DNA from 2 places in the Pantoea sp. X-Soil-YNGN-785 genome. Region 1 is predicted to be linked to the other one. Evidence: predicted binding sites of a transcription regulator. Region 1 holds the regulator's gene; the other holds the start of a gene.
What was found. The regulator PurR, encoded in region 1, represses purine synthesis genes. The targets are predictions, from matches to a motif close to CANGCAAACGTTTGCNTG.
Positions count from the first base shown of each region.

Region 2: AC6I8E_RS11510 (NCS2 family permease) is a predicted target of PurR. The motif match lies at 2,345-2,362, and genes of this name have one in related genera.

Region 1 is NZ_AP035942.1:1,818,016-1,834,203, forward strand. Features, by position in the region: gene punC (purine nucleoside transporter PunC) at 1-79, opposite strand, end outside; gene punR (DNA-binding transcriptional activator PunR) at 187-1,092, shown strand; gene purR (HTH-type transcriptional repressor PurR) at 1,089-2,114, opposite strand; gene cydH (cytochrome bd-I oxidase subunit CydH) at 2,396-2,485, shown strand; gene AC6I8E_RS08430 (C40 family peptidase) at 2,533-3,342, opposite strand; gene AC6I8E_RS08435 (Grx4 family monothiol glutaredoxin) at 3,707-4,042, shown strand; gene rnt (ribonuclease T) at 4,086-4,754, opposite strand; gene gloA (lactoylglutathione lyase) at 4,875-5,282, opposite strand; gene AC6I8E_RS08450 (alkene reductase) at 5,399-6,496, opposite strand; gene AC6I8E_RS08455 (TetR/AcrR family transcriptional regulator) at 6,547-7,143, opposite strand; gene AC6I8E_RS08460 (DUF1289 domain-containing protein) at 7,318-7,557, shown strand; gene AC6I8E_RS08465 (aldo/keto reductase) at 7,626-8,522, shown strand; gene sodC (superoxide dismutase family protein) at 8,607-9,125, shown strand; gene AC6I8E_RS08475 (hypothetical protein) at 9,255-9,722, shown strand; gene AC6I8E_RS08480 (FUSC family protein) at 9,723-11,723, opposite strand; gene AC6I8E_RS08485 (efflux RND transporter periplasmic adaptor subunit) at 11,720-12,577, opposite strand; gene AC6I8E_RS08490 (DUF1656 domain-containing protein) at 12,583-12,819, opposite strand; gene slyA (transcriptional regulator SlyA) at 12,970-13,407, shown strand; gene slyB (outer membrane lipoprotein SlyB) at 13,448-13,915, opposite strand; gene anmK (anhydro-N-acetylmuramic acid kinase) at 14,198-15,319, shown strand; gene AC6I8E_RS08510 (DUF4060 family protein) at 15,369-15,602, opposite strand; gene AC6I8E_RS08515 (diguanylate phosphodiesterase) at 15,830-16,188, opposite strand, start outside.
Region 2 is NZ_AP035942.1:2,457,143-2,473,330, forward strand. Features, by position in the region: gene AC6I8E_RS11505 (hypothetical protein) at 183-461, shown strand; gene AC6I8E_RS11510 (NCS2 family permease) at 795-2,093, opposite strand; gene AC6I8E_RS11515 (response regulator) at 2,516-3,259, shown strand; gene AC6I8E_RS11520 (SDR family oxidoreductase) at 3,299-4,030, opposite strand; gene AC6I8E_RS11525 (AraC family transcriptional regulator) at 4,166-5,050, shown strand; gene AC6I8E_RS11530 (D-lyxose/D-mannose isomerase) at 5,103-5,783, opposite strand; gene AC6I8E_RS11535 (ABC transporter substrate-binding protein) at 5,827-6,765, opposite strand; gene AC6I8E_RS11540 (ABC transporter permease subunit) at 6,855-7,835, opposite strand; gene AC6I8E_RS11545 (sugar ABC transporter ATP-binding protein) at 7,846-9,360, opposite strand; gene AC6I8E_RS11550 (ATP-binding protein) at 9,508-12,117, shown strand; gene phnE (phosphonate ABC transporter, permease protein PhnE) at 12,071-12,955, opposite strand; gene phnE (phosphonate ABC transporter, permease protein PhnE) at 12,952-13,812, opposite strand; gene phnD (phosphonate ABC transporter substrate-binding protein) at 13,907-14,833, opposite strand; gene phnC (phosphonate ABC transporter ATP-binding protein) at 14,860-15,690, opposite strand; gene phnP (phosphonate metabolism protein PhnP) at 15,769-16,188, opposite strand, start outside.

The DNA of each region.
Region 1 (16,188 bases):
GCAGGTACATATCTGTGGCTAAAAAGCCGAGCATGCTCAGCAGGGCAAGGTAGGGCATAAATCCTTTATTCGACAACATCTCATTCTCATTTTTGCAGGATGAACGCGGCAGAGTGTAAAAGGTGCGTTTGCCGCTGTGAAACGGTAATATTTGCCGATTGCTGTTAAAATTTTTGAAGGCAGATTATGTGGTCAGAATATGCATTAGAGGTCGTTGACGCGGTCGCCCGCGGGGGCAGCTTCAGCGCCGCTGCTCAGGAGCTGCATCGGGTGCCCTCTGCCATCAGCTACACGGTGCGTCAGCTGGAGAACTGGCTGGCAGTGCCGCTGTTCGAACGCCAGCATCGCGAAGTGGTGCTGACGCCAGCAGGCGAACATTTTGTTCGGGAAGGGCGCAGCGTCATCAAAAAAATGCTTGCCACCCGGCGTCAGTGTCAGCAGCTGGCCAACGGCTGGCGCGGGCAGCTCAGCATTGCCGTTGACCGCATCGCCAAACCTCAACGCACCCGGCAGCTGGTCAAAGACTTCTATCGCCACTTCCCCGATATGGAACTGATCATCAGCTATGAAGTCTTTAACGGCGTCTGGGATGCACTGGCCGACGGTCGGGTGGAAGTTGCGATTGGGGCCACCCAGGCGATTCCGGTAGGCGGACGGTTTGCATTTCGAGATATGGGTACGCTCAACTGGCGCTGCGTGGTCGCGCCCGATCATCCTCTGACTCAGGCGAACCAGATCGATGATGACACGCTGCGTAGCTGGCCGTCACTGGTGCTGGAAGATACATCACGCGCACTGCCGCGTCGTATGACATGGACGCTGGATAACCAGCGCAGGCTGGTGGTGCCGGAGTGGCAAACCGGACTGGAGTGCGTGCAGGCAGGCTTGTGTGTGGCGATGGTGCCGGGTCATCTGGCCAGACCACTGCTCGACAGCGGCGAGCTGGTCGAACTGACGCTGCCGGTGGCATTTCCGGATAGCCCCTGTTGCGTCAGCTGGGCAGAAGATCGCGCATCACCGGCGACAGGCTGGTTGCTCAGCTATCTGGGTGATGCGCAAACGCTTAATCAGGAGTGGTTAAGCGAGGATTAGCGGCGATAGTCGCGGAACGGACCATCTGCCACTGAACGGCGCTCAATCAGCGTCGGATGGACTTCAATCGTTTGTGACACTTCGCGCTTACTGGTGATGCGGTCAAGCAGCATATCCAGCGCTTTCTCACCCAGCTGGGCTTTTGGCTGATGCACCGTGGTCAGGGCAGGGGCGAAATAGCGGGCGTTGCGCACATTGTCATAGCCGATGATCGAAATATCCTGCGGTACGCGCAAACCCATCTCGTCGGCGGCGCAAATGGCCCCCATCGCCATGATGTCACCGCCGCAGAACACCGCCGTAGGGCGTTGTTTCTGTGACAGGATCTGCTGCATCGCCTGATAGCCTGACTCCGGCTCAAAGTCACCCTGTACAATCCACTCGGCACGCGGCTGAATACCCGCTTCTTCCAGCGCCTTCAGAAAACCGGCATGGCGTCCGCCGCCGGTATTGCGCTCCATCTGACCGGGGATAGCACCAATATCACGGTGTCCGCGTTCAATCAGATAACGTCCCGCCAGATAGCCGCCCTGGAAGGCGTTATCGAGAACTGTATCAGTAAAGTCGGCGCGCGATTCGCCCCAGTCCATCACCACCATCGGGATATTGCGGTTCTCTTCCAGCATCTGCAGCAGATCGTCCGGATACTCAGAGCACATCACCAGCAGACCATCGACGCGCTTCTGCGCCATCATGCTGAGATAGGCGCGCTGTTTTTGGAGATCGTTATGCGCATTACCCAAAATCAGCGTATAGCCTTTGTCAAAACAGTGGTTTTCAACCGCTTCAATAATTTCAGCGAAATAGGGCGCTTCGCTGGAGGTGGCAAGCAGGCCCAGCGTTTTGGTGTGGTTTACTTTCAGGCTGCGCGCCACAGCACTTGGCGAGTAGTGCAGTTCCTTAATTGCCTGCCAGACCGCCTCGCGTGTTTCTTCAGCGACAAAGCGGGTTTTATTGATGACGTGCGAAACGGTGGTCGTTGAGACGCCAGCGCGTTTCGCCACATCTTTAATTGTTGCCATGAAAATCGGACTCCAGTGCTTACCTAACTCTATGATAAGCGTAATGTTAAACGTTTGCGTCTGCTCAGGGTTTTTTCCGCAAAAATGCGGCTTTTCTGGCCGGTAAACAGGCCGCTGGCGGAGAAAAAACGCCAGAAAAGATGCGCAAACGGAATCAGGGTTGCGCGCGTTGCGCAACAAAGGCGGGATTCTAACAAGGCTGAACGGATAAAACGAGATTTTTACCGGACCCTGTGGGAAAATGCCATATCCCTGCAAAGTGTGTGACTAAGGAGCAAGCAATGAGTACCGATTTGAAACTGGCTTTGATGACCACTGTCGGCTGTCTGCTGATGATTGTGGCCTTTAGTTTTACTGCCATTCTGCACTAATAAAAAAAGCCGGGATTATCCCGGCTTTTTTCTGACTGTTCTGCTGCTCAGCGTATCGTTTTCGGCGTCATCACCCGACGGGCACCAATATAGTGGCGCTGCCAGTAATCTTCCCCTAATGCACTGATCTGAATATCTTTGCCGGTACGTGGCGACTGAATAAACTTGCCATCGCCCAAATAAACGCCGACGTGGTCCGCTGTGCCGCGGCCATTAATACGGAAGAAGACCAGATCGCCTTTCTCCAGCGACTCACGCTTGATCGGCGCGGCGTCACGCAGGTGATACATCTCGTTAGCGGTACGCGGGATCTTAAATTTCACCAGGTCTTTATAGGCATACCAGACCAGACCGCTGCAATCGAAACCGGTATGTGGAGAGGTGCCGCCCCACTGATAGGGTTTACCCAACTGCCCCATCAGCTTGGTCATTGCAGTCTCACGCGCCTTCTGATAGCGCTGGCGGTGGGATTTGCTCATTTTAATCGTGCCTGGCTCGCGGGTGGTGACCTCAGCGGTTTTCAGCTGGCGCTGATGCCCATAGCGTTTCTTCTCTTTATTTTTTTCTTTGCTTTTGCTGATACGGGCGGTTTTGAGCGAGGTCTTCTTAGCAGGCGTCTGATTAGCAGTGAGTTCGACTTTTTTCTGTTTTTTCGTTTTAAGTTTTTGGTCAGGGCTGAGACGAGTTTTTTTCGTCACCGTTTTTACCGGGCGACGCTTGCGGCGTTCATCGTCGCGCGCACTCTTTTTCTCTGCTTTATGCGTATTGACGTTCACCGGCGCGTGAGGCGACGCAGCGGCGATGTTGAAAAACAGTTGCGCAAAGGCCAGCATAAAAAGCGTAATGATTAAACGCATAGTCCATTAATTAGTTAAGTTGTCAGGGCCACTACGCACCGCGACAAAGTTGAGATTAATCTGATCCAGGATCAGTGCCCAGGCCATTCTAGTCCAGTTCGCTTAAAAACTGTAATGCCTTTTAATGTTAATCTTTGCAGCCCACGTGATTGCACTGAAAATGAACATTTTCAGCATGTTATACCAACGGAATTATTACGAATTATTAAACTGTTACCAGCTGTTAATACCTGAAGTTAAATGTCCTGCGCACGGGACTTAACAATGATGGTCATTTAATCGGGCAGGGAGCAAAATCTCATTTTCAGTCACGCTGTGAAGTCGCTACAATAAACAAACACGAAGTAACGAATTAAGGAAGGCAATTATGAGTACTGTAGAAAAAATTCAGCGCCAGATCGCAGAAAACCCGATCCTGCTGTACATGAAAGGTTCCCCGAAACTGCCAAGCTGCGGTTTCTCTGCACAGGCGGTGCAGGCGCTGTCAGCCTGCGGTGAGCGTTTTGCTTACGTGGATATTCTGCAGAACCCGGACATTCGTGCTGAGCTGCCGAAATACGCTAACTGGCCGACCTTCCCGCAGCTATGGGTGGATGGTGAACTGGTTGGTGGATGCGACATCATCGTCGAGATGTTACAGCGTGGTGAACTGCAGTCGCTGATCAAAGAGACCGCAGAAAAATTTAAAGAAGCAGAATAAAAAAAGGCCGACATTATGTCGGCCTCTTTCATTGTGGCATCCCTTATGCGGATGTCGTGGCGTCTGCGTCGCCCCCGGCGAAGGGCAGAGGCCAGCCACCTAACCGTTTCCAGCGGTTCACCAGCTCGCAGAACAGTGTCGCCGTCTGCTGAGTGTCATAGAGCGCTGAATGCGCCTGCGTACTGTCAAACTCCATTCCCGCCGCAATACAGGCTTTCGCCAGCACCGTCTGACCCAGCACCAGTCCGCTCAGCGCTGCGGTATCAAAGGTGGCAAACGGGTGAAACGGATTGCGCTTCAGGCTGGCACGTTCTGCTGCCGCTGACATAAAGTTCAGATCAAACGTGGCATTGTGCGCCACCATAATGGCGCGATTGCAGCCGCTATCTTTAATGCCCTTGCGCACCATTTTGAAAATGGCGTGCAGCGCCTCATATTCACTCACCGCGCCGCGCAGCGGATTACTCGGATCGATACCGGTAAAGGCCAGCGCTTCCGGATGCAGCAGCGAGCCGACAAAGGGTTCGACGTTGAAATGCAGCGTCTGGTCAATCTGAATCCATCCCTCTTCATCCATTTTCAGCGTGATAGCGGCAATCTCCAGTAACGCATCGGTTTGCGCGTTGAAACCAGCGGTTTCAACGTCGATCACCACCGGATAGAAGCCACGGAAACGTTGATTGAGTGCATTAGGGGAATTCGATTCAGACATCAGGATCTCGTTGCAGAAAAAGGGCAGCGCGTATTATGGCAAAAAACGGGGACGGGTGCAGCAGATGAAGCGCAGAGAAAGGGATTCAGCCCACCGGGTCAGGCGGGCTGAGGGGCAGGTTTAGTTGCCCAGGCCGTTACCGGCATCTTTGTTCTCGATCAGCTCGATTTTGTAGCCATCGGGATCTTCAACAAAGGCAATAATGGTGGAGCCGCCTTTAACCGGGCCCGCTTCACGGGTCACGTTGCCGCCATCTTTGCGGATACGTTCGCAGGCTGCTGCTGCGTCATCGACGCCCAGCGCGATGTGACCATAAGCATCGCCGAGGTCATATTTATCAACGCCCCAGTTGTAGGTCAGCTCGATCACCGCACCTTCGCTTTCGTCGGTGTAGCCTACGAACGCCAGGGTATATTTATATTCGGTGTTTTCGCTCTGACGTAGCACGCGCATGCCCAGCACACGGGTGTAGAAATCGATTGAACGTTGCAGATCGCCAACGCGCAGCATGGTATGAAGTAAACGCATAACATCCTCTTTTAAATAAAACGCCATCGCCGGATGACCCAGGCGCTAAGTATAGCGATGAAAATCGCCATTGAATAATGGCTGCCGTCATCGTCCCGGACGGCAGCCCAAACAGATTACAGTGTCGGGTAGTCGATATAACCTTCCGCGCCGCCGCCGTAGAAGCTTTCCGGGCGCTGTGGGTTGAGTGGGGCATCCTGCTGCAGACGCTCAACCAGATCCGGGTTAGCAATGTAATCACGACCAAATGCAACCGCATCGATCAGACCGCGACCAATCAGATCATCCGCTTTCTCAACGGTGTAAGCACCGGCACCAATGATGGCGCCCGGGAAGAGATCGCGCACTTTCTGACGGAAGGCGTCGGTGTAAGGCTTGCCGCCGGCCCAGTCTGGTTCAGAGAGGTGCAGATAGGCGATGTTGCGTTTTGCCAGCTCACCGATGTACCACAGCGCCGCTTCTTCTTCATCCGGACCGTTGTCCAGATTCTGGAAGCTGCCGATAGGCGAGACGCGGATACCAATGCGATCGGCTGACCAGTTGGCGATCACCGCATCGACCACTTCCAGCGCAAAGCGACCGCGTTTTTCGATGCTGCCACCATATTCGTCGGTACGCTGGTTTGAACCCGGTGCCAGGAACTGGTGAATCAGGTAGCCGTGCGCGGAGTGCAGCTCAAGCAGGTCGAAGTCTGCTTCACGTGCGTTCGCCGCAGCCTGACCAAAATCGGCCACGATCTGCTGGATCTCTGGCACCGTCAGTTCGCGCGGTACAGAGGTGTCTTCGCGATAGACGCTGCCATCTTCAGCACGCAGTGACGTACGCGTACCCGCTGCAATGGCGGATGGCGCTACCGGTGCTTTGCCTTCCGGCTGCACGCTGTTATGCGAGATACGACCGGTGTGCCATAACTGTACGGCGGTATGACCGCCTGCCTGATGGACACCTTCGTTAATCACTTTCCATGCGGCAATCTGCGGTTGAGTATGCAGGCCTGGCGCACCGGCATAGCCTTTTGCCTGGAAAGAGATCTGGGTTGCTTCGGTGATAATCAGACCGGCGCTGGCGCGCTGACGGTAATACTCCGCCATCATCGGGGTAGGGATGTCGCCTGGCTCAATGCTGCGCAGACGGGTCAGCGGTGCCATAAATACGCGGTTTGGGACGGTAATTGCGCCGACTTTCAGCGGACGAAACAGCTGGGTACTCGCCATAATAGCTCCTGATTAGTAGACCAGTCGTCTACAAACACGTTTTTTAAAAATCAGTGGCTTTTAAGCCACTGTTCGATGGTACTCAGTGCCAGACGCAGTGGCTGCGCCTCGCGGGAAATTTTGCTCTGCAGACTGGCGCCCAGCCACAGCAGCGACAGCAACTCTGCCATCTGAGCGGGGGGCTGCGGCAGGCTCAGCGACTCCTGCTGCTCTGCGGCAATCAGCGTCCGGGCATAGAGCGCGGTGATCTTTCCTGCACCCTGCTGCAGTGCGTCTCGCATCGGCTCTGAAAGATCGCAGACCTCAGCAGAAACTTTCACGCCCAGACAACCGACAATGTGTCCCTGCTGCACAAACAGCTCAACCGCAGCACGAAAATGATTTAGCAGACGTTCACGCGGTGTGCCGTCTGTCTGGTTGAGCTGTAACTCAACATCCTGCAGATAACGCGCAAAGTAGCGTTCCAGTAACGCCACGCCAAACACCTCTTTAGAGCGGAAATAGTAGTAGAAGGAGCCTTTCGGCACCGCCGCCTGCGTCAGCAGTTCGCTGAGGCCCATTCCGGTAAAGCCGCGTTGCAGACAGAGCTGTTCACCTGTCTGGAGCAGGTGTTCGCGGGTTTCATTGCGTTGTAGCGTCTTATTCATGGCAGAGAGAGTAGTAGACCGGTTGGTCTAATGCAACGCTGCACCGTGCATTTGGCACAGAGTGTTAACTCACCCGTGAGAGAAAAGGATAATTCTGACGGGGCAAAGCTTAATTCCTGTGCATCCAGGCTACGCTTTTTACTGGACTGTTTATTCTGTTAATCCGGAGTCATGGTGGCCGAGCAGCTTGAGTTTTTCCCGGTTCCCAGCCCCTGTCGCGGCATCTGCCAGACCGATGCACGTGGCTACTGCCTGGGATGTTTACGCAGCCGCGATGAGCGGTTCAACTGGCTGCGCTTCAGCGATGCGCAAAAGCGGGAAGTCATTCGTCTCTGTCAGCAGCGTCGTCTGCGCCTGCAGCGGCAGCAGAAAGGCGAAGAGCCACCCGAGCCACAACAGCCGGAGTTATTCTGACGACTTTCCGCTTTCCGTTATACTCTCTGACACACTAATTACAGCCAACGCGCAACAGGGAGAACGTCATGTTAGAACCGCAGGCCATCGCTTTACAGGGCCCCGATTTTTCACCGCTGGTTATGGGGTACTGGCGTCTGATGGAGTGGGGCATGTCGCCGCAGGAGCGGGTTGCGTTTATTGAGCACCATCTGAGGCTCGGCATTACTACCGTTGATCATGCGGACATTTACGGCGACTACCAGTGTGAGGCGGCCTTTGGCGAGGCGCTGAAGCTGGCTCCCGGACTGCGCGATCAGCTTCAGATTGTGACCAAGTGCGGCATTGCCACCCGCGCCCGACCTGAACATCAGATTGGCCACTACATTACCGACAAAAATCATATCCTGCAGAGTGCTGAAAACTCGCTGCGCCATTTCCACACCGATCGTCTCGACCTGCTGCTGATCCATCGTCCCGATCCGCTGATGGCGGCTGACGAAGTGGCTGAAGCCTTTATGGCACTTCATCAAAGCGGCAAGGTGCTGAATTTTGGCGTCTCGAATTTCACACCATCCCAGTTTTCACTGCTGCAATCCCGTCTGCCGTTCTCGCTGGTCACAAATCAGCTGGAGATTTCACCCGTGCAGCAAAGCGTATTACTGGATGGATCGCTGGATCAGTGCCAGCAACTGCGCATTCGTCCGATGGCCTGGTCCTGTCTCGGTGGCGGACGTCTGTTCAACGATCCTCACTTCCAGCCCCTGCGTAATGAACTGGAGGTGGTGCGGCAGGAAACCGGTGCCACCAGTCTGGAGCAGGTGGTCTATGCCTGGATACTGATGCTGCCGTCGCGGCCTCTGCCGATCATCGGCTCAGGCAAAACGGCGCGCGTCAGCGAAGCCGCCGGGGCACTGGATTTATCCCTGTCGCGGCAGCAGTGGTTCCGTATTCGCAAAGCGGCGCTGGGATTTGATGTGCCCTGAAGCGTAAAACTGCGTCAATCTTCGGCAAAATAGTGCAACAGCGACCAGACTTATCTCAAACCCTGGGATACAAATGGAGTCAACATGAAAATGAAAGCAGTTGCGCTTTTTGCGCTGATCGCCTGCGGCTCAGCACAGGCTGCCAGCGAGCAGGTTACGATCCATCAGGTTACCGCTGAAGGGATTGGCAAATCGCTGGGCACCGTTAAGATTGACGAGACCCAGTATGGTCTGCAGTTTACGCCGGACCTGCAGGGACTGAAGCCGGGCATTCACGGTTTTCATGTCCATGCTAAAGGCAGCTGTGAACCGGGTGAATCTGAGGGGAAAGTGGTCGCCGCCGGTGCGGCTGGCGGTCACCTGGATCCGGCTAACAGCGGCAAACATCTGGGGCCGTATGCTGAAGGTCACCTGGGCGACCTGCCCGCGATCTATGTTGATGAGAAAGGCAGTGCCACCTATCCGGTGCTGGCGCCACGGCTGAAGTCGTTAAAAGAGATCAAAGGCAAAGCGCTGATGGTGCATGCTGGCGGAGATAATCATGCCGATCATCCTGCACCGCTGGGCGGCGGCGGGGCGCGTTATGCCTGCGGCGTTATCTGAATTTCCGGGCGGCAGGCAATAGCCGCCCTTTTTATCCCGCCTGTTTATGAATTGTTATACCATCCCCGTCATTTCCCCCCTATGATATTGATTCAGGTAAGAAAGCGTGATGAGGAAAGGAGCGGGAAAATGAAATTCAAGGGTGCATTACTGCTGTGTCTGCTGCTGGTGGGATGCGATAAACCCAATGATACGCAGCTGGTCACTGAAACCGGACGGGAGCTTCAGCGCACCATTGATACCAGCAAGATGCGTGTCACCTGTGAAAAGATCGCCAAAGGTCGTGAATGGCTCAGTCGGAACATGGTGCGCAAGCTGGAAGCGCAGGGGTGCGATCAGGTTTTTCGCAGCGCCACTGAAACCAATTTCACTGACACCACAATTTATCGCCGCACCATGACCATGGTGTGCGGTGGCATTCACGGTCAGAGTTTTACCGGCACCGAACTGACGCGTCGCTTTATCTTCTCACCTGATGAGAAAGCGCTGGTGATTGAACCGATGACCGAGATGGATAAAACCCGCTTCGAGGGCCATAAAACGCTGCAACAGCTGCAGGATGATTTTAACCGTCAACAGCAGCAGTATTGCCAGTAATCACTCCGGCACAGCCTGCTTCAGCTGTGCCAGCGAACAGCGTAATCGCCAGATAATCCCCGCCAGTTCGCTGGCCTCATTGTTTTCCAGCGCCAGTAACGCGGTAATGGTCGCTTCCAGTTCCGTCAGCATCTGTTCCAGCGAACTGTGCCGTACGCCGCGGCTGCTGATAATCTGCTGTAAATTTTGCAGGCTGTTATCGCGAAATGCCATCAGCGTTGCTGAACCGGCGCGCCATTCACGCAGCTGCCAGACGATATGCGAACAGTTGAGCAGCACCACGCCCCAGCGCAGAAGCCAGACGCGCGCCTGCTCATCCCGGCTATGGCTGAGCTGGCTGATGCGATGATAAATCTGCGATTCAAAGCGGCTCTCGCTGAGCCGGGGTCGTTGCCGCAGCTGATCGAGAAACGCCAGCCGCAGTGCCCGGATATGCCGCCGGCTGCGCCGCGCATCGGAGCTGGGCCGCAGGATCTGAAACGCCAGCCAGGCGAGCAGCACTCCGCAGACTTTGGCGATGTTATCGTTAAAAAAGTCCTGATAATCCCACGTGGGCGGGTTAGTCACCGCGATAAACGAGCCCATAAAGACGATGAACTGCCCCCACATCCCGGCGCGCTGTTTCTGCTGCAGCTTGAAGAGTTGCAGCGTCACCAGCAGCGGAAACAGAAACAGTAAAAACGGCCATAGCTGACCGATCTGCACCATCAGGCCAAACTTCATCACAAAACTAAATGCAAACAGCCACAGCAGCGTTTTCAGCAGCAGCGTGACGCTGCCCCCGGGTGAAGGGGCAGAGGCATAAAGCACGCAGGCAATGGCGGTCAGGGTGAGCGCCGAGGCCCCGGAAGACCATTGCGTATTAATCCAGAAGGCGCAGCCCAGTACGATCACGCAGAAGGTGCGCAGGGCGCTCCAGCCCGCTTCGGCACTGTCACTGTCACGCGCCAGCGCCGGAACCGGCGGTGGCTGAAAGCGGGTATCGGCATCGGCGCGATCCAGCAGACGGATCCAGCGCAGCACGTTGAGGTACATCCAGCAGAAGTAGCGCAGCCGCTGACAAAAGGCGCGCTGCCGGTAGTCGCCATCCGCTGCGGGTGTCACGCTGCGCAGGATTTGCGCCAGACGATATTTATCACACGCCGGTTTTGCCAGCTCCGCCAGCAGTTGCTGCAGCGCCTCAAACAGCGCCTCTGGCGCGTCAGGCCAGTTGAGCAGCATACGGCGCAGGCTGGAGAGCACGCTGGTAAGTCGCAACTGCTGGTGCAGCACATAGTTCAGGACGTTGTTCTGTCGGCGAAAACGGTAGTGGCTCCAGAACGCCTGAATGCGCAGCAGGTTCATGGTGAGGATCTGGCTGATGACGTTTTCATGTGCGGTGCGAATGGTATCGCTGGCCGAGGGCTGCAGCAGTAATACCGCATGTTCCAGCAATCGCGCATGCATCTGTTTCAGGGAGGTAATCAGCGTTTCGCCATCGGAGGTGCTCGGCAGCACCATCATCATCAAACCGGCGCACAGAATACCGGAGATCACCTCACAGACGCGAGCCTGGGCGATCGTCCACAGCGAGGTGATATCAGTGATGTTGACGCTGCTGAAGGCAATAATAGCGGCGGTGTAACCCGCCAGCGAAAAGGCATAGGCGACATTGTTCTGGTAGTGGTTTGCAATGCCGGTGCAGAGCGCCAGCCAGCCGGCAATCGCAAAGGTAAACAGCCAGGGCTCATTCAGAGTATGTCCGGCAATCAGCAGCGCGGCGGTGGCCCCGAGCAGACTGCCGACGATGCGGCCCAGACTTTTACCGATCGCGCCGCCCACGGTAGGAAAGCTGATCACGGCGGCGGAGGTCATCGCCCAGTAAGGCTCATCAAGATCCAGGCCATAGGCGATGCTCAGCGCCAGACACATCGCGATAGCATTCCGCAACGCATAGCGCCACTGACCGCCGTTCGCCTTAATCCAGGGCAGTTGATCCCAGGCCAGCCACTGAACATTCATGGCTGGATGGTGATGGTGCAGCTGGTGCCCGCAACCAGACTGGCATCAGCCGGGAGCGGATCGAGACGAATGCGCACCGGCACCCGCTGCGCCAGCCGCACCCAGGGCACGTTGGGTTTGATATCGGGCACCAGACCGCTGTCGGTCTCAATGCTCTGGTCATAGATAGCGCGGCCAATACTGTCCACCTGGCCCTGCAGCCGCATGCCATTGCTGTAAAGCACCACCTGAGCCGCCGCACCAGCGTGAATATGGCGCAGCTTGGTCTCTTCAAAATAGCCTAAGACGTAATAAGAGTGGCTGTCGACCAGCGCAAACAGGGGCGACCCCGCTGTCGCATAGTTGCCGGGACGAAGCGTCAGATTCGTGATCCAGCCATCTGTCGGTGCGGTCAGCGTCGTCTGCTGCAGATTCCAGCGCGCCCGCTCCAGCTCCGCCTGCGCGGCTTTGGCACTGGCGGCGGTGGCTTCCGCGCTTAAGCGTGCCGCATCCAAATCCTCGGCGGAGATGATGTTACGCGGCAGACTGCTGCGCCGGTGATATTCATGCTGCGCTTTCGCCAGGTCCGCCTGCGCTTTGCTGAGCTGGGCGGCAGCGTTGTCGAGTGCAATCTGCCATGGCACCGGGTCCAGTGTTAACAGCAGCTGGCCCTGATGCACGAACTGATTGTCTCTGACCTTCAGTTGCGTAATCCGGCCCGACACCTGAGGCGTAATATCCACCAGTTCTGCCCGCACTTTTCCGTCACGCGTCCAGGGCGACTGCATGTAGTAGTTCCACAGCCAGCCACCGGCCAGCAGCGCCAGCGCAAACACAATCAGCGTTGAAAAGTATTTTACCGCGTTAAATTTCATATCGATTATCCGTGACCGATGAGCCAGAGTGCGGCGGTAACGCACAGCACAAACAGGGAGAGATCAAACAGGGTGGGATGCCAGACGTCGCCGGAGTAGATCCAGCCGCGCACCAGCGGGTGAATCAGCAGCCAGAAAAAGAAGCCGAGCAGCACCGCTTTGAATATCGGCGGGAAAAAAAGCGAGGCACCCACGACCAGATCGGTTAGCGGTTTAGCACCTGAAAAAGCAGGAGTGAGCACGTGATAACATCCTTCGTTAACCCAGACGGCAGACTGAACGCGCTGCCGCGTAATCGTAGCCTGGTCCGGGATTTGTAATTTGTCCTGTAAACTCGCAGAATAGTGTAAAATCTGGCTTGATAGCTAGCAAGCTAATTATAAGGAGATGAAATGGATACGCCCCTCGGAACGGATTTATCTCGCCTGGTGCGCATCTGGCGCGCGTTGATTGATCAGCGGCTCAAGCCGCTTGAGCTGACTCAGACTCACTGGGTGACGTTGCACAATATTCATCAACTGCCGCCCGAACAGTCGCAGATTCAGTTAGCCAAGGCGATTGGTATTGAACAGCCTTCGCTGGTGCGGACGCTGGATCAACTGGAAGAGAAAGGATTGATTACCCGTTCGACCTGCGCCAACGATCGTCGCGCCAAGCGCATTAAGCTGACGCAGCAGGCGGAGCCGATTATCGAACAGGTTGAGAGTGTGATTGATGAGACGCGGGATGACATTCTGTCCGGCATCAGTCGGGAAGAGATTAGTCAGATGGTGACGCTGATCGCCCGGCTTGAGAAAAACATTCTCGAACTTCAGCACAAAGAGAAATAAAAAAACCGACGCCCGGGCGTCGGTTTTTTGTTTTGCAGCCTTAGCGAGGTGAAACCGTCACCTGGCTGCCGTTGGACGCCATGACAACACGCTGGCCAACGGAGTAACGCGAGGCGGCCTGTTTCTGAACCACCATGATGGTGTTGCCATCATCCTTACGGATTTCCAGCTCAACGCCATCGGTTTTATTGATTGCGCCCTGAACACCCTGGCCTGCTACGCCACCCAGAACCGCACCACCGGCTGTTGCCAGGCTACGTCCGGTGCCGCCACCAATGGTATTACCCAGGAAGCCACCCAGCACCGCACCACCGATTGCACCGATGACGTTGCTTTCATCACCGCCCTGGATTTTCACCGGACGCACAGAGACTAACGTACCGTACGACACGCTCTGCACCTGCTTGGCTTCACTGGCACTGTAGGTGTCACCCGACAGCGTACTGGTATTGCTACAACCTGCCAGCATCGCACCGGCCAGAGCGACCACAATTACACGCTTAATCATTTGAAACTCCTTTAGTCGAGAAGGCGCCACGTTTATCGCTATATCCTGCACACAGTATAAGACACAAAACTGGCAAATTAATCCCTGTCCGAATAAAACACGGTTGGACGAAGCATAGACTATGTAAGATCAACAATAATTCAATCGTCGTTTAAAAATATTCCCGTAACGTTACTGGTCAGCACGATCGGATAAAAAGAATTTAATCATAGAATTAGCGATCATTATTTGTCAGGCTAACCGCAGATGAATCGCACTTCCCGCCGGAAGTAAGGAATGGTTATGAAATCAGGACGCTATATCGGGGTAATGTCAGGCACCAGCCTGGATGGCGTGGATGTGGTGCTGGCCGCCATTGATGAGAATATGGTGGCGCAGCAGGCGAGTTACTGCCATTCGATGCCACCTGCGCTGCGTCAGGCCATTCTGGCGATTTGCCAGGGCCAGTCCCTGACCCTGTCACAGCTCGGTCAGCTTGATACCCGCCTCGGCCAGCTCTTCGCTGAAGCCGTCGTGACATTAATGAAGCGCGAATCGCTGGAGGCCAGCGATATCACGGCGATTGGCTGTCATGGTCAGACCGTCTGGCATGAGCCCCAGAGTGACGCGCCAAATACGCTGCAGATTGGTGACAATAACCAGATCGTCGCGGCAACCGGCGTCACCGTGGTGGGCGATTTTCGCCGCCGTGACATGGCGCTGGGCGGGCAGGGCGCGCCGCTGGTGCCTGCTTTTCATCAGGCGCTGCTGATGGATGCCGCAGAACGCCGCATGGTGCTGAATATTGGTGGCATCGCCAATCTCTCGCTGCTGATCCCGGGACAGGCGGTGCGCGGCTTCGATACCGGTCCCGGCAATATGCTGATGGACGCCTGGATATGGCGCAATCAGGGTCAGCCTTATGACAAAGATGCGCAGTGGGCGCGCAGCGGCTCGGTGATCCCGGCTCTGCTGGAGGCGCTGTTGCGCGAACCCTGGTTTGCGTTGCCGCCGCCGAAGAGCACCGGGCGCGAACACTTCAATCTGGGCTGGCTGGAGCAGCATCTGCGCTATTTCCCGGGTCTGGCACCGCAGGATGTGCAGGCCACGCTGGTGGAGCTGACCGCCATCACCATTACACAGCAGGTGTTACTCAATGATGGCTGCGATCGTCTGCTGGTGTGTGGCGGTGGCAGTCGCAATCCGCTGCTGATGGCGCGGCTGGCAGCACACCTTCCGGGAACCGAAGTGGCGACCACCGATGCGGCGGGTATCAGTGGTGATGACATGGAGGCGCTGGCGTTTGCCTGGCTGGCGTTCCGTACGCTCTCCGGTCTGCCGGGCAATCTGCCTGCGGTGACGGGCGCACGAGAGAAAAGCGTGATAGGCGCAATTTATCCGGCCAATTCCCTCTACCAGCGTTAAGCGGGGGATTGCGGGGGCCAGTTTGCCCCCGCAGGCGAGCAGGCGGCCGTCAGGCGGCGCCGGAGAGATGCGTCAGATTACGAACCCCGGTAATCACCGTGGCTACCATGGTTTCACGTCGGGTAATGACCTCAACCTGATAAAACCGGCTGCGGTATGCGATGGAATAGATGATGGGATGGTACTTATTACCTTCTCCGTAGCGGGCGTAGTGCGCTTCGAGCGCACGGGTCGCAGCCAGAATATGGGAGGGTTCTTTATCACCGCGGATGATTTGCTTCATTCAGTTCCTCAAATGCTGTCCCTGGAGTCACGTCGCACGCATGGCGCGTAGCGCTGGCCTAAACACTGAACATCTGACTGCTAAACATTTAATCACTGATGGGGTCATGACTGACTGTGACGCGGGAAGATGACAGAAAGATGATCCTCCGGCGCTGTTAATTATTTAGCAGCCGCCGGGTGATCCAGCAAGGCAGGGAGACGTAAAATCATCCAAATCGCAGGAGGTTAAATCAGCTCCGGCCAGGCCACGGCCGCAACGCCATTCAGTTCAGGCTCCGAGAACAGGAACCCCTGGAACTGGGTCACGCCCGCGGCTTCCAGCCACATCCACTCTTCCGGTTGTTCAATGCCTTCGGCGATCACACCGATCTCCAGTGAGGCGCAGCATTTCAGAATGGCGTGGATGATCGCCTGTTTCGGCCCACTTTTATGCACGTCTGAGATGATGGCGCGATCGATCTTAATTTTGTCGGGCTGAATGCGGGTCAGTAGCGACAGCCCGGCAAAACCGGCACCGAAATCATCCAGCGCCAGGCTGATACCGGCCGCTTTCAGCTGCCTGATGGCGGCTTCAAACGCTTCCG
Region 2 (16,188 bases), 640 kb from region 1:
GGCGCCAGTCGCCGCGCCCCCTTGACCCCCGGCTCCGGCCTGCTTCACCGCCGCTTCGCGGTCCCTTCGCTTCTTCAGGATTTCTCACGGACCGCCGGGACGCGCCATCCCTGGCGCGAACCCGCCTCTTCGCGACATCCCTGTCGCTCGTCCTGAAATCCCTCATCCGCTCAGCGGTTCAGATGGCCTCCCTGCCCCTCGCTGTTATCTCTTCTTTCTGTGTTGGCACGTTATCGCTTTACGTTTCCGGGATTGGCTCTGGCTCTGGCTCTGGCTTTGGCTTTGGCTTTGGCTTTGGCTCTGGCTTTGGCTTTGGCTTTGGCTTTGGCTTTGGCTGTGGCTGTGGCTTTGGCTTTGGCTTTGGCTTTGGCTTTGGCTTTGGCTTTGGCTTTGGCTTTTCAGGTCTGCAGACAATACAGCACCAGAGAAAACAAAAAGAAATCACAGGCGGGGGTTGGTGAGAGGCATCCGTAGCGCTGAGGAACAACCGGAGGCGAGGATGAGTCGACAGGACGTCGGCGAAAGGACGGTTCGCGCCAGGGATAGCGCGTCCGGACGGTCCTTCGGCCGCAGGGCGTGACGAAGGCACCCCGCACAGCGGGGCGCGCAGGCTGCCGGACGCCGGGATTGTTAAGGGGCGGGCGTCCGCCCCTTGACGCGTCCGCCTGCATGGGCAACCTGAAACTCCCCATCGCCTGGCGGGCGAAACCTGCTCAAAGCCAGCCCGCTGCAACGCGTACCCCGCTCATACCTGCCCGTCGCGAGGCGAAACTCACCCCGCCGCCAGGCACCCATCAGGCACTTAACCACCCAAGCTTAATCACAAACAGAATCGACAGGATCACCAGCGCCGCATTCACCTCTTTCGCACGACCGCTCAGCAGCTTCACCAGCGTCCAGGTAATAAAACCAAACGCGATGCCGTTAGCAATAGAATAGGTCAGCGGCATGGTCAGCGCAGTCACGGTAACCGGCGCGGCCGTGGTGATATCTTTCCAGTCGATATCTGCCAGTCCCGATGCCATCAATACCGCCACAAACAGCAGCGCAGGCGCAGTCGCGTAAACCGGCACGCTGGAGGCCAGCGGCGAGAAGAACAGTGCCAGCAGGAACAGCACACCCACCACGATCGCTGTCAGTCCGGTACGGCCACCGGCACTCACGCCCGCCGCCGATTCCACATAACTGGTGGTGGTCGAGGTGCCGAGCAGTGAACCAAACAGTGCAGCCGCACTGTCGGCAATCAGCGCACGCCCCATCTTGGGCACATTGCCCTGCTCATCCGCCAGACCGGCACGTTTAGTCACGCCCAGCAGCGTGCCGGTGTTATCAAACACATCGACAAACAGGAAGGCAAAGATCACGCTGATCAGGCCGACGTTAAATGCCCCGGCGATATCCAGCTGCAGGAAGGTCGGTGCAATCGACGGCGGCGCAGAGAAGACGCCCGCGAACGGCGACAGACCGATGCCCATCGAGATAAAGGTCACCAGCAGGATGCCGATCAGCACCGCACCGGTCACGCGACGCGCTTCCAGTACCACGATCACCACAAAGCCAAGCATCGCCAGCAGCGGACCCGGTTTGGTCAGATCGCCAATGCCCACCAGCGTCGCCGGGTTATCGACCACGATGCCCGCCCCTTCCAGGGCAATAATCGCCAGGAACAGCCCGATACCTGCACCAATCCCGGCGCGCAGCGGCAGCGGGATACTGGCAATAATCCACTCGCGGATTTTAAACAGCGACATCGCGAAGAAAATTACCGCCGAGAGAAACACCGCGCCCAGCGCAACCTGCCACGTGTAGCCCATGTGCAGCACCACGGTATAGGTGAAGAAGGCGTTCAGTCCCATGCCGGGTGCCAGCGCGATCGGGTAGTTAGCGATCAGCCCCATCAGCACGCAGCCAATCGCCGCCGCCAGACAGGTCGCGACAAACACCGCGCCTTTATCCATGCCGGTTGCGCCCAGAATGCTCGGGTTCACAAACAGAATATAGGCCATCGCCAGGAAGGTGGTGATCCCGGCGATAATCTCGGTACGAACCGTGGTGTTATGCGCTTTGAGTTTGAATAGTTTTTCTAACATCATCATCTCTCGATACAGGAGACAGCCGTCTCTCTTGCCAAAGGGGTTTGTATGCTGATTATTCTGTTTCCGGGACAGGGTTACCGGCCGCTGCATACTTGCGTGCCAGAACCGCCTGAAATCCCTGCGTTACCCACTGCCCAAAGCAATTGCCATGCCATCTGCCGACGCAATCGATTACCTGGCAGAGCCGGACACGCCTAAGAAGATTCCGAATCAAAACAGGGCGCGATTATGGTGCAATGCACCGATCCCGCGCAATCGTTTTCCTGCGGCAAATCAGCAACCGCCAAAAACTCTGCGCCAGCGCACGCTTCCAGACTCTCACAGGCGAAGCGGGTCACGTTTCAGCATGCTGCTTCAGCAACCTTCTCTGGCCTGTGTAGACTCCAGAATTAACTCTTTCGTAACATTGAGGCCGCGCCATGAAGCCAGCGATTTTGGTGGTGGATGATGATCCTGCTGTCTGCGACGTCCTGCAGGATGCGTTAAGTGAACATCTGTTAACGGTCTACCGCTGTCATCAGGGACGCGAGGCGCTATCGATACTCAGCGAGCACCCGGAGATATCGCTGGTGATGCTGGATATGATGCTGCCCGATACCAACGGGCTGCTGGTGTTGCAGCAGCTCCAGCGTCAGCGACCCGAGGTACTGGTGATTATGCTGACCGGTATGGGGTCCGAAGCGGAGATGGTGGTGGGTCTGGAGATGGGCGCAGACGACTACATCGCCAAGCCTTTTAATCCCCGCGTGGTGGTGGCCCGCGCCCGTGCCGCTTTGCGTCGCAGCGGGCGTATTGCACAGGCCGATCCTGAACCGGCGGGCTGGCGGTTTGGCGGCTGGCAACTGGACGATGGCCGCTGCCAGCTGTTTAATCCGCAGCGCGAACTGGTGCCGCTGACCCAGGGAGAATACAGCCTGCTGCGCGCGCTGGTGCGTCACGCCCGTAAGGTGCTGACCCGCGATCAGCTGCTGGAGCTGACCCACAGTGAAAGTCTCGATGTGTTTGACCGCACCATCGACGTGCTGATTATGCGACTGCGCCGCAAAATTGAAACCAACCCGCATCAGCCTGACCTGATCCGCACCATTCGCGGGCTGGGTTACGTCTTTTCCGCTGACGTAATGAAACCGGAAATCGCGCCGCGCGCCAGCCAGATCGCCTGAGTCATTCTGAGCGGCCTGCCAGTGACAGGCGTGCTCACCTCAGTCGTCATACGTTCCGCCCCAGGCACGCGGCACCAGATCCCCCTGTGCCTCTCCGCTTTCAACCATTGCCAGAATTTTTTCCGCCACGCGCTCAGGCGCGTGCGCGAATGCGGCGCTCTGCTCAGCCTGCGCAATCGCGGCTTCCTGTCCCAACTTCACCGACTGATAAAATTCTGAGCGGGTCATAAACGGATACACCGTGGAAACCGTAATCCCGGCCTCAGCCAGTTCCAGCCGCGCCACGCCGGAGAGCATATTCAGCCCCGCTTTGGAGCTGGTATAGGCCGCCGACCCTGGATACGTTGCCAGCGTCGCCCCGGAGCTGACGTTGATAATGCGCCCTGCGCCCTGCCGCCGCATTGGTGGGATCACCGCCTGCATCATCATCAGCGGGGCAATCAGGTTCAGCTCAAGCAGCGCCCTGAAATCCGCCGCCTCTATTTCCTCAACCGCCGCGTACAGCCCCTGACCAGCATTATTGATGAGCACATCAATCTGGCCAAAGCGTGCCAGCCCCTGTCTGACGGCGTTTGCAATCTGGCCAGGCTGAGTCACATCGCAGGCTACTGCCAGCGCTTTGCCTGATCCATCCGCGAGAGCATCCAGTCGGTCTTTGCGTCGTGCCAGTAAGATAACCCGCGCACCCGCCTGCAGCGCCGCACGCGCCGTGGCTTCACCGATCCCCGACGATGCTCCAGTAATCATGATCACTGCTTCTTCAATTTTCATTTCATACCATCCTGCTCAAAGACCAGAGAGCGAGAATAATCCTCAGCCGGTTGCGCGGCGGCTGCAATCCTGCCTAAAATTTGCCCATTCCTGCTTTTCTTCTGTCAGGCGCTGAATCCGCCGGAGTCACGCAATATGAAAGGCCTTGAAGCGTTAAGAGATGAAGTGCTGGCGTGCGCGGCAGACGACCTCACTGCGACGACGATTCCGCGCGTGGATCTCTATCGCGTCAGCCAGCCGATGGCTCTGCCGCCAGAAATCTATCTACCGTTCGTCAGCCTGATCCTGCAGGGAGAAAAAAGGCTGCAGGTGGGCGCACAATCCATCCGCTATTCCGCAGGTGAAATGTTTACCGCGTCGTTCGATCTGCCCGCCACTGGCGACATCACTGAAGCCAGCGAAGCCTCGCCCTATCTCGCCGTACGTCTGACGCTCGATTTCGCCGCCATCAGCGATCTGCTGCATCAGATGCCTGTGACCGCTCTTCCCGCTACGAACAAAGGCATTTCGGTTAACAGGGTGGATGATGCGCTGGCGGATGTCTGGCTGCGGATGGTGCGCCTGCTGACAAAACCGGAGGAGATCGCGGTGATGGCGCCGCTGGTGGAGCGCGAGATGCTTTACCGGCTGTTGCTGGGTCCGCAGGGCGGCGTGCTGCGTCAGGCAGCAGAGTTAAACGGGCATTTTGCGAAGATCAGAAAGGCGCTGGTCTGGCTGCGCGCGCACTATGCTACCGCGTTTCGCATTGAGACGCTGGCAGCGATGGCGGGCATGAGTCTGTCGGCCTTCCATCGTGGCTTTCGGGCCAGCACCGGGCTTTCGCCGCTGCAGTATCAAAAACATCTCCGGCTCTATGAGGCGCGCAAAGCGCTGGTGCTGCGGCCCGGCAATGTCGCCGCCGTCGCGGCAGATGTGGGCTACGAGAGTCTGACGCAGTTTACCCGGGAATATGCGCGCCTGTTCGGTGAACCGCCCGCACGCAGCATCAGAAAACTCAGGCTGACCGGCACTGAAACATGACAGGTAAGCGAACTTGATGCGCCCTGCCATTCTGCGCTCAGTGGAGGGCAACTCACAGAAAGCCGTTCGCATAGTCATTACACAGCAGCCAGCGCGGCGCTTCATCTTCATTCAGCGGGTTGAAACGGGCCAGCGGCGTCAGAAACACGTTGTCATTTTCATCATCGTTGGGCATCGATACCTCACCCACCAGCACGTCGCCGAAGCCGTTTTCGCCCCAGAAACTGTGCCAGACGCCCGCCTCCAGCGTCACGCTTTCACCCGGAGAGAGTCGCAGCTGTGTTCCGGCAGCATGGATCTGGCGCAGGCCATCCAGCGACACCGCCACTGGCGTGTCAGCCAGCCCGTCGCCGTCGCGGTTATGCAGTTCGACAATCAGGTTGCCGCCGCCGCGATTGATAATGTCTTCCATCTTGCGCGGATGATAGTGCATCGGCGTCAGCTGCCCTTCGCGCACGTGCATCATCTTCTCGGCGTAGGATTTATGCCACGGCTGTCCGCCTGGCGAGCCGTTACGCAGCGTAAACAGCGTCAGGCCAGTCTGCATAAAATCTGCCGCGTCAAAGCTGGTGAGATCCCAGCCCAGCCGTAGCGCCAGAATCTCCTGTATCACGTCGCGATCCTGCGCACGCTGGCTGACGCTGTAATCGGCCCACGGCGGCAGATGCACATCCTGCTGGCGGAAAAACTCGCGTGTATGCTGCAGGTAGTCATTAACCTCTGAACGTTGCATGGTGGCCTCCTGAGAGCGGCACCCGAAGGTGCCGCCCTGACGCTTATTTCACCGTCCAGCCCTGATAGCTGCCGATATTATTACGATCGATCAGTTTCACCGGGATCAGCACCGGTTTATCCGGCGCGGGTTTGCCCTGCAGGATGTCATAACCAATCTCGACCGCTTTGGCCGCCATGACCTGCGGATCCTGGGCTGGGGTGGCGACAAACAGCGAGTTTTTACGCTTCAGCGCCTCTTCCCCGTCCGGCGATCCATCGACGCCCACGATGAAGAATTCGCTGCGCTGCGCCTGTTTCGCGGCTAAGTCCGCGCCAATCGCTGTCGGGTCGTTGATGGCAAACACGGCGTCAATTTTCGGGTTAGCCGAGAGCAGACCGGTCATCACTTCCAGTCCGCCTTCACGACTGCCTTTGGCGTTCTGGTTGTACGAGAGCAGCTTGATGTCCGGATGGGTTTTCAGCTCGTTCATGCAGCCTTCAACACGGTTCTGTACGGCTGAAACCGGCGGTCCGTTGATGATAACCACGTTGCCTTTGTTCTTCAGGCGGTCAGAAATATATTTACAGGCCATTGCGCCCGCCTCGGTGTTATCGGAGGTGATGGTCGCATTGGCGCCATCGGCGGCCACGTCAACCGCCACCACCACGATACCGGCGTCACGCGCCCGCTTCACCGCCGGGGCGATCCCTTTGGAGTCCGCGGCGTTGAGGATAATCATGTCGACTTTGGCCGCAATAAAGTTATCAATCTGGCCGACCTGCTGACCGAGGTCGTAGCCGCTGGAGACCAGCGTGACATTGACCTTATCGCCCGCCAGCTGACGCGCCTTCATCTCTGCGCCTTTAGTGATCTGCACGAAGAAGGGGTTAGCCAGGTCGCCGACCGTGACGCCGATAGATTTGAGTTCTTTTGCCTGAGCCAGGCCGGTGCTGAACAGCGTTGCCGCCAGCAGCCCGGTTACAATCGGATTAAAACGCATAGACCTTCTCCTGCTGTTTTCAAGGTGCCAACCGCTTAATGGCGTTTTTGGGTGGCGGCGGCGACACGGCGCATCCGCCCTTTTAAGCCTCAGCTCACATGATGACGGGTGCGGTATTTGTCGATCAGGACTGCGATGATGATGACCGCGCCCTTGATCACCAGCTGCCAGAAATAGGAGACGCCCATCAGCGTCATGCCGTTATTCAGCGTGGCGATAATCAGTGCGCCAATCAGGGTGCCGGTGATGGTGCCGATGCCGCCGACAAAGCTGGTGCCGCCGAGGATCACCGCCGCAATCGCATCCAGCTCGTAGCCGACGCCGAGGTTGCCGTTGGCGCTGTAGAGCCGCGAGGCGCTCATTAAGCCGCCCAGTCCCGACAGCAGGCCGCTCATGCCGTAGACAAACAGCAGCACCACGCCAACCTTGATGCCGGTAAGACGTGCCGCCTGGATGTTGCCGCCGACCGCGTAGATATGAACGCCCAGCGTGGTGCGGCGCAGGATGAACCAGCAGATGGCGATCACCGCAAAGGCAATCACAATCAGCCACGGCACCGGCCCGAGATAGCCGTTACCAATCCACTCAAAGTTAATATCGGAGTTAATCACCGTGGTGCCGTTCGCCAGCAGATAAGCCGCCCCGCGCAGCGCGGTGTAGGTGCCGAGCGTGACGATAAAGGGAGGCAATCCGGCCCAGGCGACCAGGATACCGTTGAACAGCCCCATCACCAGACCCGCGCCCAGCGCCATCGGAATGGTCAGCGAGGCAAGCATCGGATCCAGCGACGCCACCAGCGCCACTACCGCCGTGGTGCCCAGCATTGACCCTACCGACAGGTCGATACCGCCGGTCAGAATGACAAAGGTCATGCCCGCCGCCAGCACGATATTGATCGACGCCTGGCGGGTGATATTCAGCAGGTTCGCTTCGGTAAAGAAGTTCGGCGTAACGAAACCAAACACCGCCACGATCAGGATCAGAATCGGCAGGATACCTACCGTTTGCAGCAGATCACCCATCAGGGCGCGTTTCAGCGTCGGCGCGTTAGTGCGGGCCAGTTGTGACATGGTGGTCTCCTCAGATTTCGCCTGCTGACGTGCTGTGCGCACCGGTTGCCAGCGTCATAATATTTTCCTGACTGATGTGGCTGCCCTCCAGTTCACCGACGATGGTGCCTTCGTGCATCACGTAAACGCGGTCGCTCATGCCGACCACTTCCGGCAGTTCGCTGGAGATCATTAAAATCGCCACGCCCTGCCGCGCCATCTCCTGCATCATGCGGTAAATCTCGCTTTTCGCGCCGACATCGACGCCGCGCGTCGGCTCATCAAGGATCAGAATGCGCGGACCAATCGCCACCCAGCGCGAGATCAGCAGCTTCTGCTGGTTGCCACCTGACAGGCCGCCCGCCCGGACCTGAGCGTGCGGTACACGAATATTGAGGGAGGCGATCGCCTCCGTAGCGATGGTCTGCCCTTTGCGGCGGTTGAGCATCCCGTAACTGGCGTCGCGCTCCAGCGTCGCCATCACGATGTTCTCCTGCGCCGCCATCTCCAGAAACAGCCCCTGCTCTTTGCGGTTCTCGGTGAGGAAACCGATGCCGCGCGCAATCGCATCGCGCGGCGAATGAATGGTGACCTTCTCGCCGTCGATCCAGATCTCGCCCTCTTTCGGCTTATGCACGCCAAAGATCAGCTGCGCCAGTTCGCTGCGCCCCGCACCCACCAGCCCGGCCAGCCCGACAATTTCCCCTGCCCGCACAGCCAGACTGCTGGGATGCACTTTGCCGCCGTCGGTCAGATGATTCACCGCCAGCCGGATGTCGCCCAGCGGGATAGCGCGGTCTTTGTTAAACAGGTCGCTGAGCGGCCGCCCGACCATCATCCGCACCAGTTCGCTGGCGTTGAGCTGGTCACGCGTCAGGCTGCCGACATACTCCCCGTCACGCAGCACGCTGACGCGGTCGGACAGCTCATAGACCTCCGCCATGCGGTGACTAATGTAGATGATCGCCATCCCTTCGCTGCGCAGCCGTTTAATCAGCGCGAAGAGCTGTTCAGTTTCACGGTTTGAGAGCGCGGCGGTCGGCTCATCCATCACCAGGATGCGGCTGTTGCGCTGCAGTGCGCGGGCGATCTCGACCTGCTGTTGCTCGGCGATGCTCAGACGACTGACAAGATCCCAGGCGCTGAACTGCGCGCCGAGCCGGTCAATCACCCGCTGCGCCTCTTCGGCCATCTGCCGCCGCTTCACCAGCCCGCCGGGCGCGATTTCACTACCCAGAAAAATGTTCTCCGCCACCGTCAGGTTGGGTGCCAGGTTGATCTCCTGATAAATCAGGGTGATCCCGGCAGCCAGCGCCTCTTTCGGCCCCTTAATCGTATAGGGCTTGCCTTCAATGAGAATTTCCCCGCTGCTGGCGGTATAGGCACCGGCCAGAATCTTCATCAGTGTGCTTTTACCCGCGCCGTTCTCTCCCATCAGCGCGTGAACCTCACCGGGATACACCGTGAGATCGACGCCCTTCAGGGCATAAAAATTGCCGAAGCGTCGGGTAATGCCCCGCATTTCCAGTATCGGTGTGGCTGTCATCGCCCTGCTCCTGCGGACTGTGGATAGCCGCCAGTTAAGCAACGCCAGATAAACGGAAAATGTCAGCGGCCATTCATATTTGTCATAAATGCCCGACGTCACGCTCCTATACTCGGCCCACGGTTGCCGTGAAGAAGAGGTCGTGGGATGCAGCACAGTTATCCGTGGCAGGCCGGGGCGCGTGGCCGCCTGTTGATGTTCAATCTGCTGGTGGTGTTGGTCACGCTGATGGTGAGCGTGGTAGCGATCGTCGGCTTTCGTCATGCCGGGGCGATTCAGGAGCAGGCACAGGCGCAGACGCTGGCAGATATGAACGGCAGCCTGGCGCTGGCACGCGACACCGCTAACGTCGCGACGGCGGCCGTGCGGCTGTCGCAGGTGGTCGGGGCGCTGGAGTATCAGAGCGAATCACAGCGGCTGCAGCAGAATCAGCAGGCGTTACAGCAGTCGCTGAGCCTGCTGGCGAGTGCGCCGCTGGCGGCTCGTCAGCCGGAGCGCATCGCCCGGATCCGCGCCCGCAGCCTGATGCTGGAGCAGACGATTAACAGCCTGCTGCTGAACAGCCATCAGCGGCATCTGCAGCGCAACAACATGCTGAGCGATCTGTGGCAAACGCAGATTCTGCTCAGTCATATCGACCAGCGGGTGCAGCGGGAACAGCGGACGCGGCCGGATGCCGCACTGCGCGAGCAGACCGAACGACTGATCACCATCGCCATCCGTACGCCCTCGCCCATCGCCGTGATTGAGCAGCTTCAGCAGATCATGACGCAGTGGCGCACGGTGCCGCTGACGGGTGTCACCGGCGAGCAGGTACAGCGGCTGCTGGTGACTCAGCAGCGCCTGTTGCCGCTGGCGGAGGCACTGGAGCAGAGTGACCTGGCGATCGCCTACGCCACCTACCGGATTAAAGCGCTGGTGGCGATGCTGAACGACGATATCAATGCGTCGGTGCAGCAGGTCGCGTTGCAGAGCGAGGCGCGCACCCAGGCCACCCACCACGAACTCGATTCGATCATCGGCTTTATCGCGCTGTTTGTGCTGCTGGCGCTGGCGATCACCGGCTATGCCGGTATCTATATTTATCGCAATCTTGGGTCGAGCCTGACGGCGATTGCCGGGGCGATGACGCGGCTGGCACAGGGTGAGCAGAACGTCAGCGTGCCTGGACTGCAACGGCGCGATGAGCTGGGCGAGCTAGCGCGGGCGTTTAACGTCTTTGCCCGCAATACCGCCTCGCTGGCCCACACCTCACGTCTGCTGAAAGAGAAGAGCAACCAGCTTGAGTCCACGTTTCTGGCGATGCGCGACGGCTTTGCCCTGTTCGATAACAACGGCCAGCTGGTGGTGTGGAACGCGCAGTATGCGGAGCTGCTGGGTATCGCGCCGCGTGAGCTGCATCGCGGCGTCCACTATCAGCAACTGCTGGCCCCGCTGGCGGTCGATCTGCACGATCCCGGTGAACCCCAGGAGATCCGGCTGGCCGATGGCCGGACGCTGGAGCTGCGCTTCAGCCCGATCCCGCGGCGCGGCATGGTCAATACCGTGCTGGACCGGACCTCACGTAAAACGCTGGAGGAGGCGCTACAGCACAGCCAGAAGATGAAGGCAGTCGGCCAGCTGACCGGCGGCCTGGCGCACGACTTCAACAATCTGCTGGCGGTGATTATCGGCAGTCTGGCGCTGACCGAAGGCCAGCTGATGCCCGGCCCGCTGGCCACCCGGATAGAACGGGCGCGGCAGGCGGCCGACCGTGCGGCCCAGCTGACGCAGCGCCTGCTGGCGTTTTCACGTAAGCAGGCGCTCTATCCGCGCGCGGTGTCGGTGGTCACGCTGGTGGATAACCTGCAGGGGCTGCTGCAGCACTCGCTGCTGCCGGGACAGCAGCTGATCATAGATGCGCAGCGTCCCGGCTGGCTGGCCTGGATTGATGCCAGCCAGCTGGAGAATGCGCTGATGAATCTGGTGGTAAACGCGCGTGATGCGATGCATCAGCAAAGCGGCGAAATCCGGCTGCGTATCCGGAATCAGCACCAGCCGCAAGGGAATGAAAAACGTGACCGGGTCACAATTGAGGTGATTGATCGCGGCTGCGGCATGTCCGCCGACGTTCGCGAGCAGGTTTTCGAGCCCTTCTTCACTACCAAAGCCACCGGCAGCGGCAGCGGACTGGGGCTGTCGATGGTTTACGGCTTTGTGCGGCAGTCAGGTGGGCAGATTGAACTGGAAACTGCGCCGGGCCAGGGCACTACGGTGCGTCTGCTGTTGCCGCGCGCAGCGGAAGCCGCTGCCACTGCCGTCATCGCCCCGCCACCGCCAAAGCCCGCCGAGGCAGAGGCAGCGAACAACCGGCTGATACTGGTGCTGGATGATGAACCGGCGGTGCGCCAGACGCTGTGTGAGCATCTGCACCAGCTGGGGTATCTGACGCTGGAGTGTGGCGACGGTGAAGCGGCGCTGGCGCTGCTGCGCCAGACGCCCGATATCGACCTGCTGATCAGCGACCTGATGCTGCCCGGCGAGATAAATGGCGCGGAAGTGATCCGCCAGGCGCAGCAGAGCTGGCCGCAGCTGGCGACGCTGCTGATCAGCGGTCAGGATCTGCGTCACCAGCCGGTGACGCTGCCGCTGTGTGAGCGACTGGCGAAGCCCTGGCAGCAGGTCCAGCTGGTGCAGGCGCTCCAGCGCGCCTGGCAGCGCAGTGAACGGCTTAATCGCGCGCAGCAGGCTGCCACAGCGGCACCGGCTTGCCGCTGATGTAGCGCTTACGCAGGCGGCTGGAGATCACATCCATCACCATGACCACCACCACCAGGATCAGCGTCAGGAACATCACCACGTCCCAGTTCCACAGCCGCATGTTCTCGGCGTAGACCAGGCCGACGCCACCCGCACCGACAAAGCCCAGCACCGCCGCAGAGCGGGTATTGGACTCAATCTGGTAAAGGCTCAGTGCCAGGAACTGCGGGAATGACTGGGTGAAGATGCCGAACCGGTGTTTCTGCAGGCTGTTGGCGCCGACCGCACCCAGCCCGCGACTGGGTGAGCGCTCCACCGCTTCGTGCCCTTCGGCATAAAGCTTACCGAGCAGTCCCACATCCTGCAGGATAATCGCCAGTACCCCGGCCAGCGGCCCCATCCCCACCGCACGCACGAATATCAGTCCCCAGATCGCCATATCGATACCGCGCAGCACATCGAACAGACGCCGCACAAGGAACGCCAGCGGCTTCGCGGCGCGATCGTGCATCACATTGCGCGCCGCCAGAAACGACAGCGGCAGCGCCAGCAGCGAGGCCGTCAGCGTCCCGGCAAAGACAATCCCTAAAGTGATCCCCACCTGTGAAAAATAGTAGCCAAACGGCCAGTTCAGGAAGTCGTGCCAGACAAACATCCGCAGGAAATAGCGCCCCAGCTGCTGGCAGCCCATCAGCAGGCGCGACCACTCCAGGCCAAATACCGAGAAGAAAAAGAGGTAATAGAGCAGCACCGCCAGCGCCATCAGCCCGATGCGGCGCAGATAGCGCGGCTGCGCGGCGAACAGTTCACGATGCTGCTGCTTCAGCAGTGCGACATCCGGTACGTGGCTTATCATGTCCGATCTCCTGTGACACGGCGACGAAGCTGGCCGGATAGCGTGTCCAGCAGCGACACCACGATCAGAATCAGCAGCAGCGTAATACTCACCTGATCGTAGCGGTCCAGTTTGATGTTGGTCATCAGCTCCTGGCCGATGCCGCCCGCGCCGACCAGTCCGAGGATGGTGGAGGAGCGAAAATTAATCTCCAGCCGCATAAAGCTGTAGGAGAGAAAAATCGGTTTCACCTGCGGCCAGAAGGCGAAGCGCATCCGCTGCAGCTTACTGGCACCGCAGGCGGCCAGGCCACGCACCGGCTTATCCGACGCCGACTCAATCGCCTCGTAAAACAGCTTGGTCAGGCTGCCCACGGTGTGCAGCGCCAGCGCCAGAAAGCCGGGGATCGCCCCGATGCCAAACGCCATGACAAACATCACCGCCCACGCCAGTTCCGGCATGGTGCGCAGAAAGGCAACAAAGGCGCGAATCGTTATTCGCACGCTGACCGGCGTCTGGGTATTATCGGCGGCAAAAAAGGCCAGTACCGCTGCCAGGGCGACGGCCACCAGCGTCGAAGCCAGCGCCAGCTGCAGCGTTTCCCAGATCAGCGGCAGCTGAATCGGCAGACGGTAGCCCCAGTAAGCCAGCGAGCCTTCGGTCTTACCGTCGGCAAACAGCAGCGGCAGATGCAGCACCGGCAGGATTTCGTGCAGATAGTCGAAGAAGTGCGGCAGTGACTGCCAGACGGTGAGCAGATTAAATTCTGCCACTCTCCCGGCCGCCAGATAGAGCGCCACCAGCAGCAGTGACCAGAGCAGCGTGTCACGTTTCTGCTGGCGGCGGATGCGTTGGTAATAGTGTTCGAAGTCGGTCAAGGGGGGTTCTCCGGCGCTAAAGCAGCGGGACGCAGGCGGGGTTGCCGCGTCCCGCCTTCCCCGCCTGGGCGGGGAAAGTCAGGGCATCGTCGGCTTAGCCGCGGCTGCCTTTCATCAGGTCACGCTTCATATCGATAATGCTTTTATAGTCAGCGACCGTCGCCTCACCGATATGCTGCTGGCCACCCACCGCTTTCACGAAGCAGGCGTGATCTTCCTTATCCAGCTTTTTAATTGCCGACACCACTTTCGCTTTGAAGTCAGCGGGCAGCTTGTTGCTGACCAGCACCGGCCCGTTGGGGATCAGCGGCGACTGCCAGATGATGCGGATCTGCTTCATCAGGTCCGGATGGTCCATGCGGATCAGGCGGCCAAACGCGCCAGAGGTGTAGCCGCTGTTGTAGTCACCGACCAGTGAAGTCCAGGTGACCGCGCCATCAAACTGGTTGTTCAGCACGCCCAGAATGTCCTGCTCATGGCCGCCGGAGAAGGTCACGCTGGAGAAGGTGTTGTTATATTTGTCATCCACCGAGCCGCCGAACATCTTCTTAAACGCCTGGTTGGGCATCAGGAAGCCGGACGTCGAGTCGGGATCGGCCATCCCGAACGATTTGCCTTTCAGGTCTTCCAGTTTTTTGTACGGGCTGTCGGCTTTAACGATGACGACAGAGTGGTAGCCGCGTGACTGATCTTTGTCATCGACTACGATGCCGACCACATCCACCGCTTTCGGGTCCTGAAGGTAGACCGAGGCAAACGAGGCTGGTGACATGCTCAGTACCATATCGATCTTGCCGCCCAGCAGGCCCTGGATCACGCCCGAATAGTCTGAGGCGTTGCGCATCTGGGTATCCACACCCAGCTCTTTATCAAAGAAGGTCTTCACACACTGATTGTCGCCGATCTGCTGGGTGGCGTTCTGCCCACCCAGAATCCCCAGATTAAGCTGTTTTGGCGCATCCGCTGCGCTGACACCCAACGCCATGACACTGGTCAGAAGTGCTAAAGAAGTCAGTTTCATTCGGAATTATTCTCTTGCTGTGGACGTTAATGGATTTGGTTAAGTTCATCGCCGTACAGCTGGTGAAGCAGGCTGTCGGTGAGTCGGGAAGGATGTCCGTCAAACAGCACCACGCCACGCTGAATGCCAATCACCCGGGTGCAGTAGCTTTTCACCAGCTCAATCGAGTGCAGGTTGACCATCACGCTGATCCCCTGCTCGCTGACCTGACGCAACACATCCATGATGCGTTTGGTATTTTTAGGGTCGAGTGACGCCACCGGCTCATCGGCCAGCAGAATTTTCGGGTTCTGCATCAGGGCGCGGCAGATCGCCACGCGCTGCATCTGCCCGCCTGAGAGGTTTTCCGCCCGCTGCAGCGCCTGCGGCAGCATGTTCATCCACTGCAGCAGTTCAATGGCGTGCGCCCGGTCCTCGTCAGAGAAGATTTTAAAGAAGGACTTCAGCGTCGCGGTCTGGCTCAGACGGCCCAGCAGCACGTTGGTCAGCACGTCGAGGCGCGGCACCAGACAGAAATCCTGAAAGATCATGCCGCACTGGCTGCGCCATTCGCGCATCTGGCGGCTGCTGAGCGTGACCACGTTACGATCGGCTTCGCCTTCATGCAGGCTGATAATCGCGCCGGACGTGGCGTTAATCGTGCCGTTGAGCATATGCAGCAGGGTTGATTTACCCGCGCCCGAGCGGCCAATCACCGCCACCAGCTCACCGGCGTGCAGGTCGAAACTGACCTGATCCAGCACCTGGGTGTCGCCATAGGCTTTGCTCAATTTCTGCACCGACAACACTTTTTGTCCGCTGAGGCTGGCCGGTGGTGCATCGTTATCGACCACCGTTTTCAGAAGTGCCTGTGCCATGCTGTTCTCCGTCATCGCTGATTGCGTCTGCCGGTTATTAAGGCGTGACGCGATGAACGCGGGATGACAGCGAGATGATCAAACCGTGACAGGCCAGTGCGCACCGCACAGCAGCGTCTGGCCATCCCGGGCTGGCTGCACACCCTCCGGCAACGGATTTTCTGCTAACCAGTTATCCATCTCATGACTGAGATGGGTCAGCCAGGTCTGACGCGGCTGAAGCAGCGCCGCAATCGCCAGCGCCCGGGTCACATCATTGTGGTTGCCCGCCTCTGCACGCGGCGGGTCGTTGCAGTCAATCACCAGCTGATCCAGCGGCTGGCCGCGCAGGAAATCGGCGGTGTCGGGTGGCAGTCCGCAGGTGTCGCACAGCCAGGCGAGCCGGGTGTCGTGCCAGTCGAACAGATAGCCGTGTGTCAGCTTCGAGTGCTGCAGCAGCAGCGGCGTGACCTGCAGTTCACCAAAGGCGTGCGCCACAAACGGCGTTAAGGCGGGACG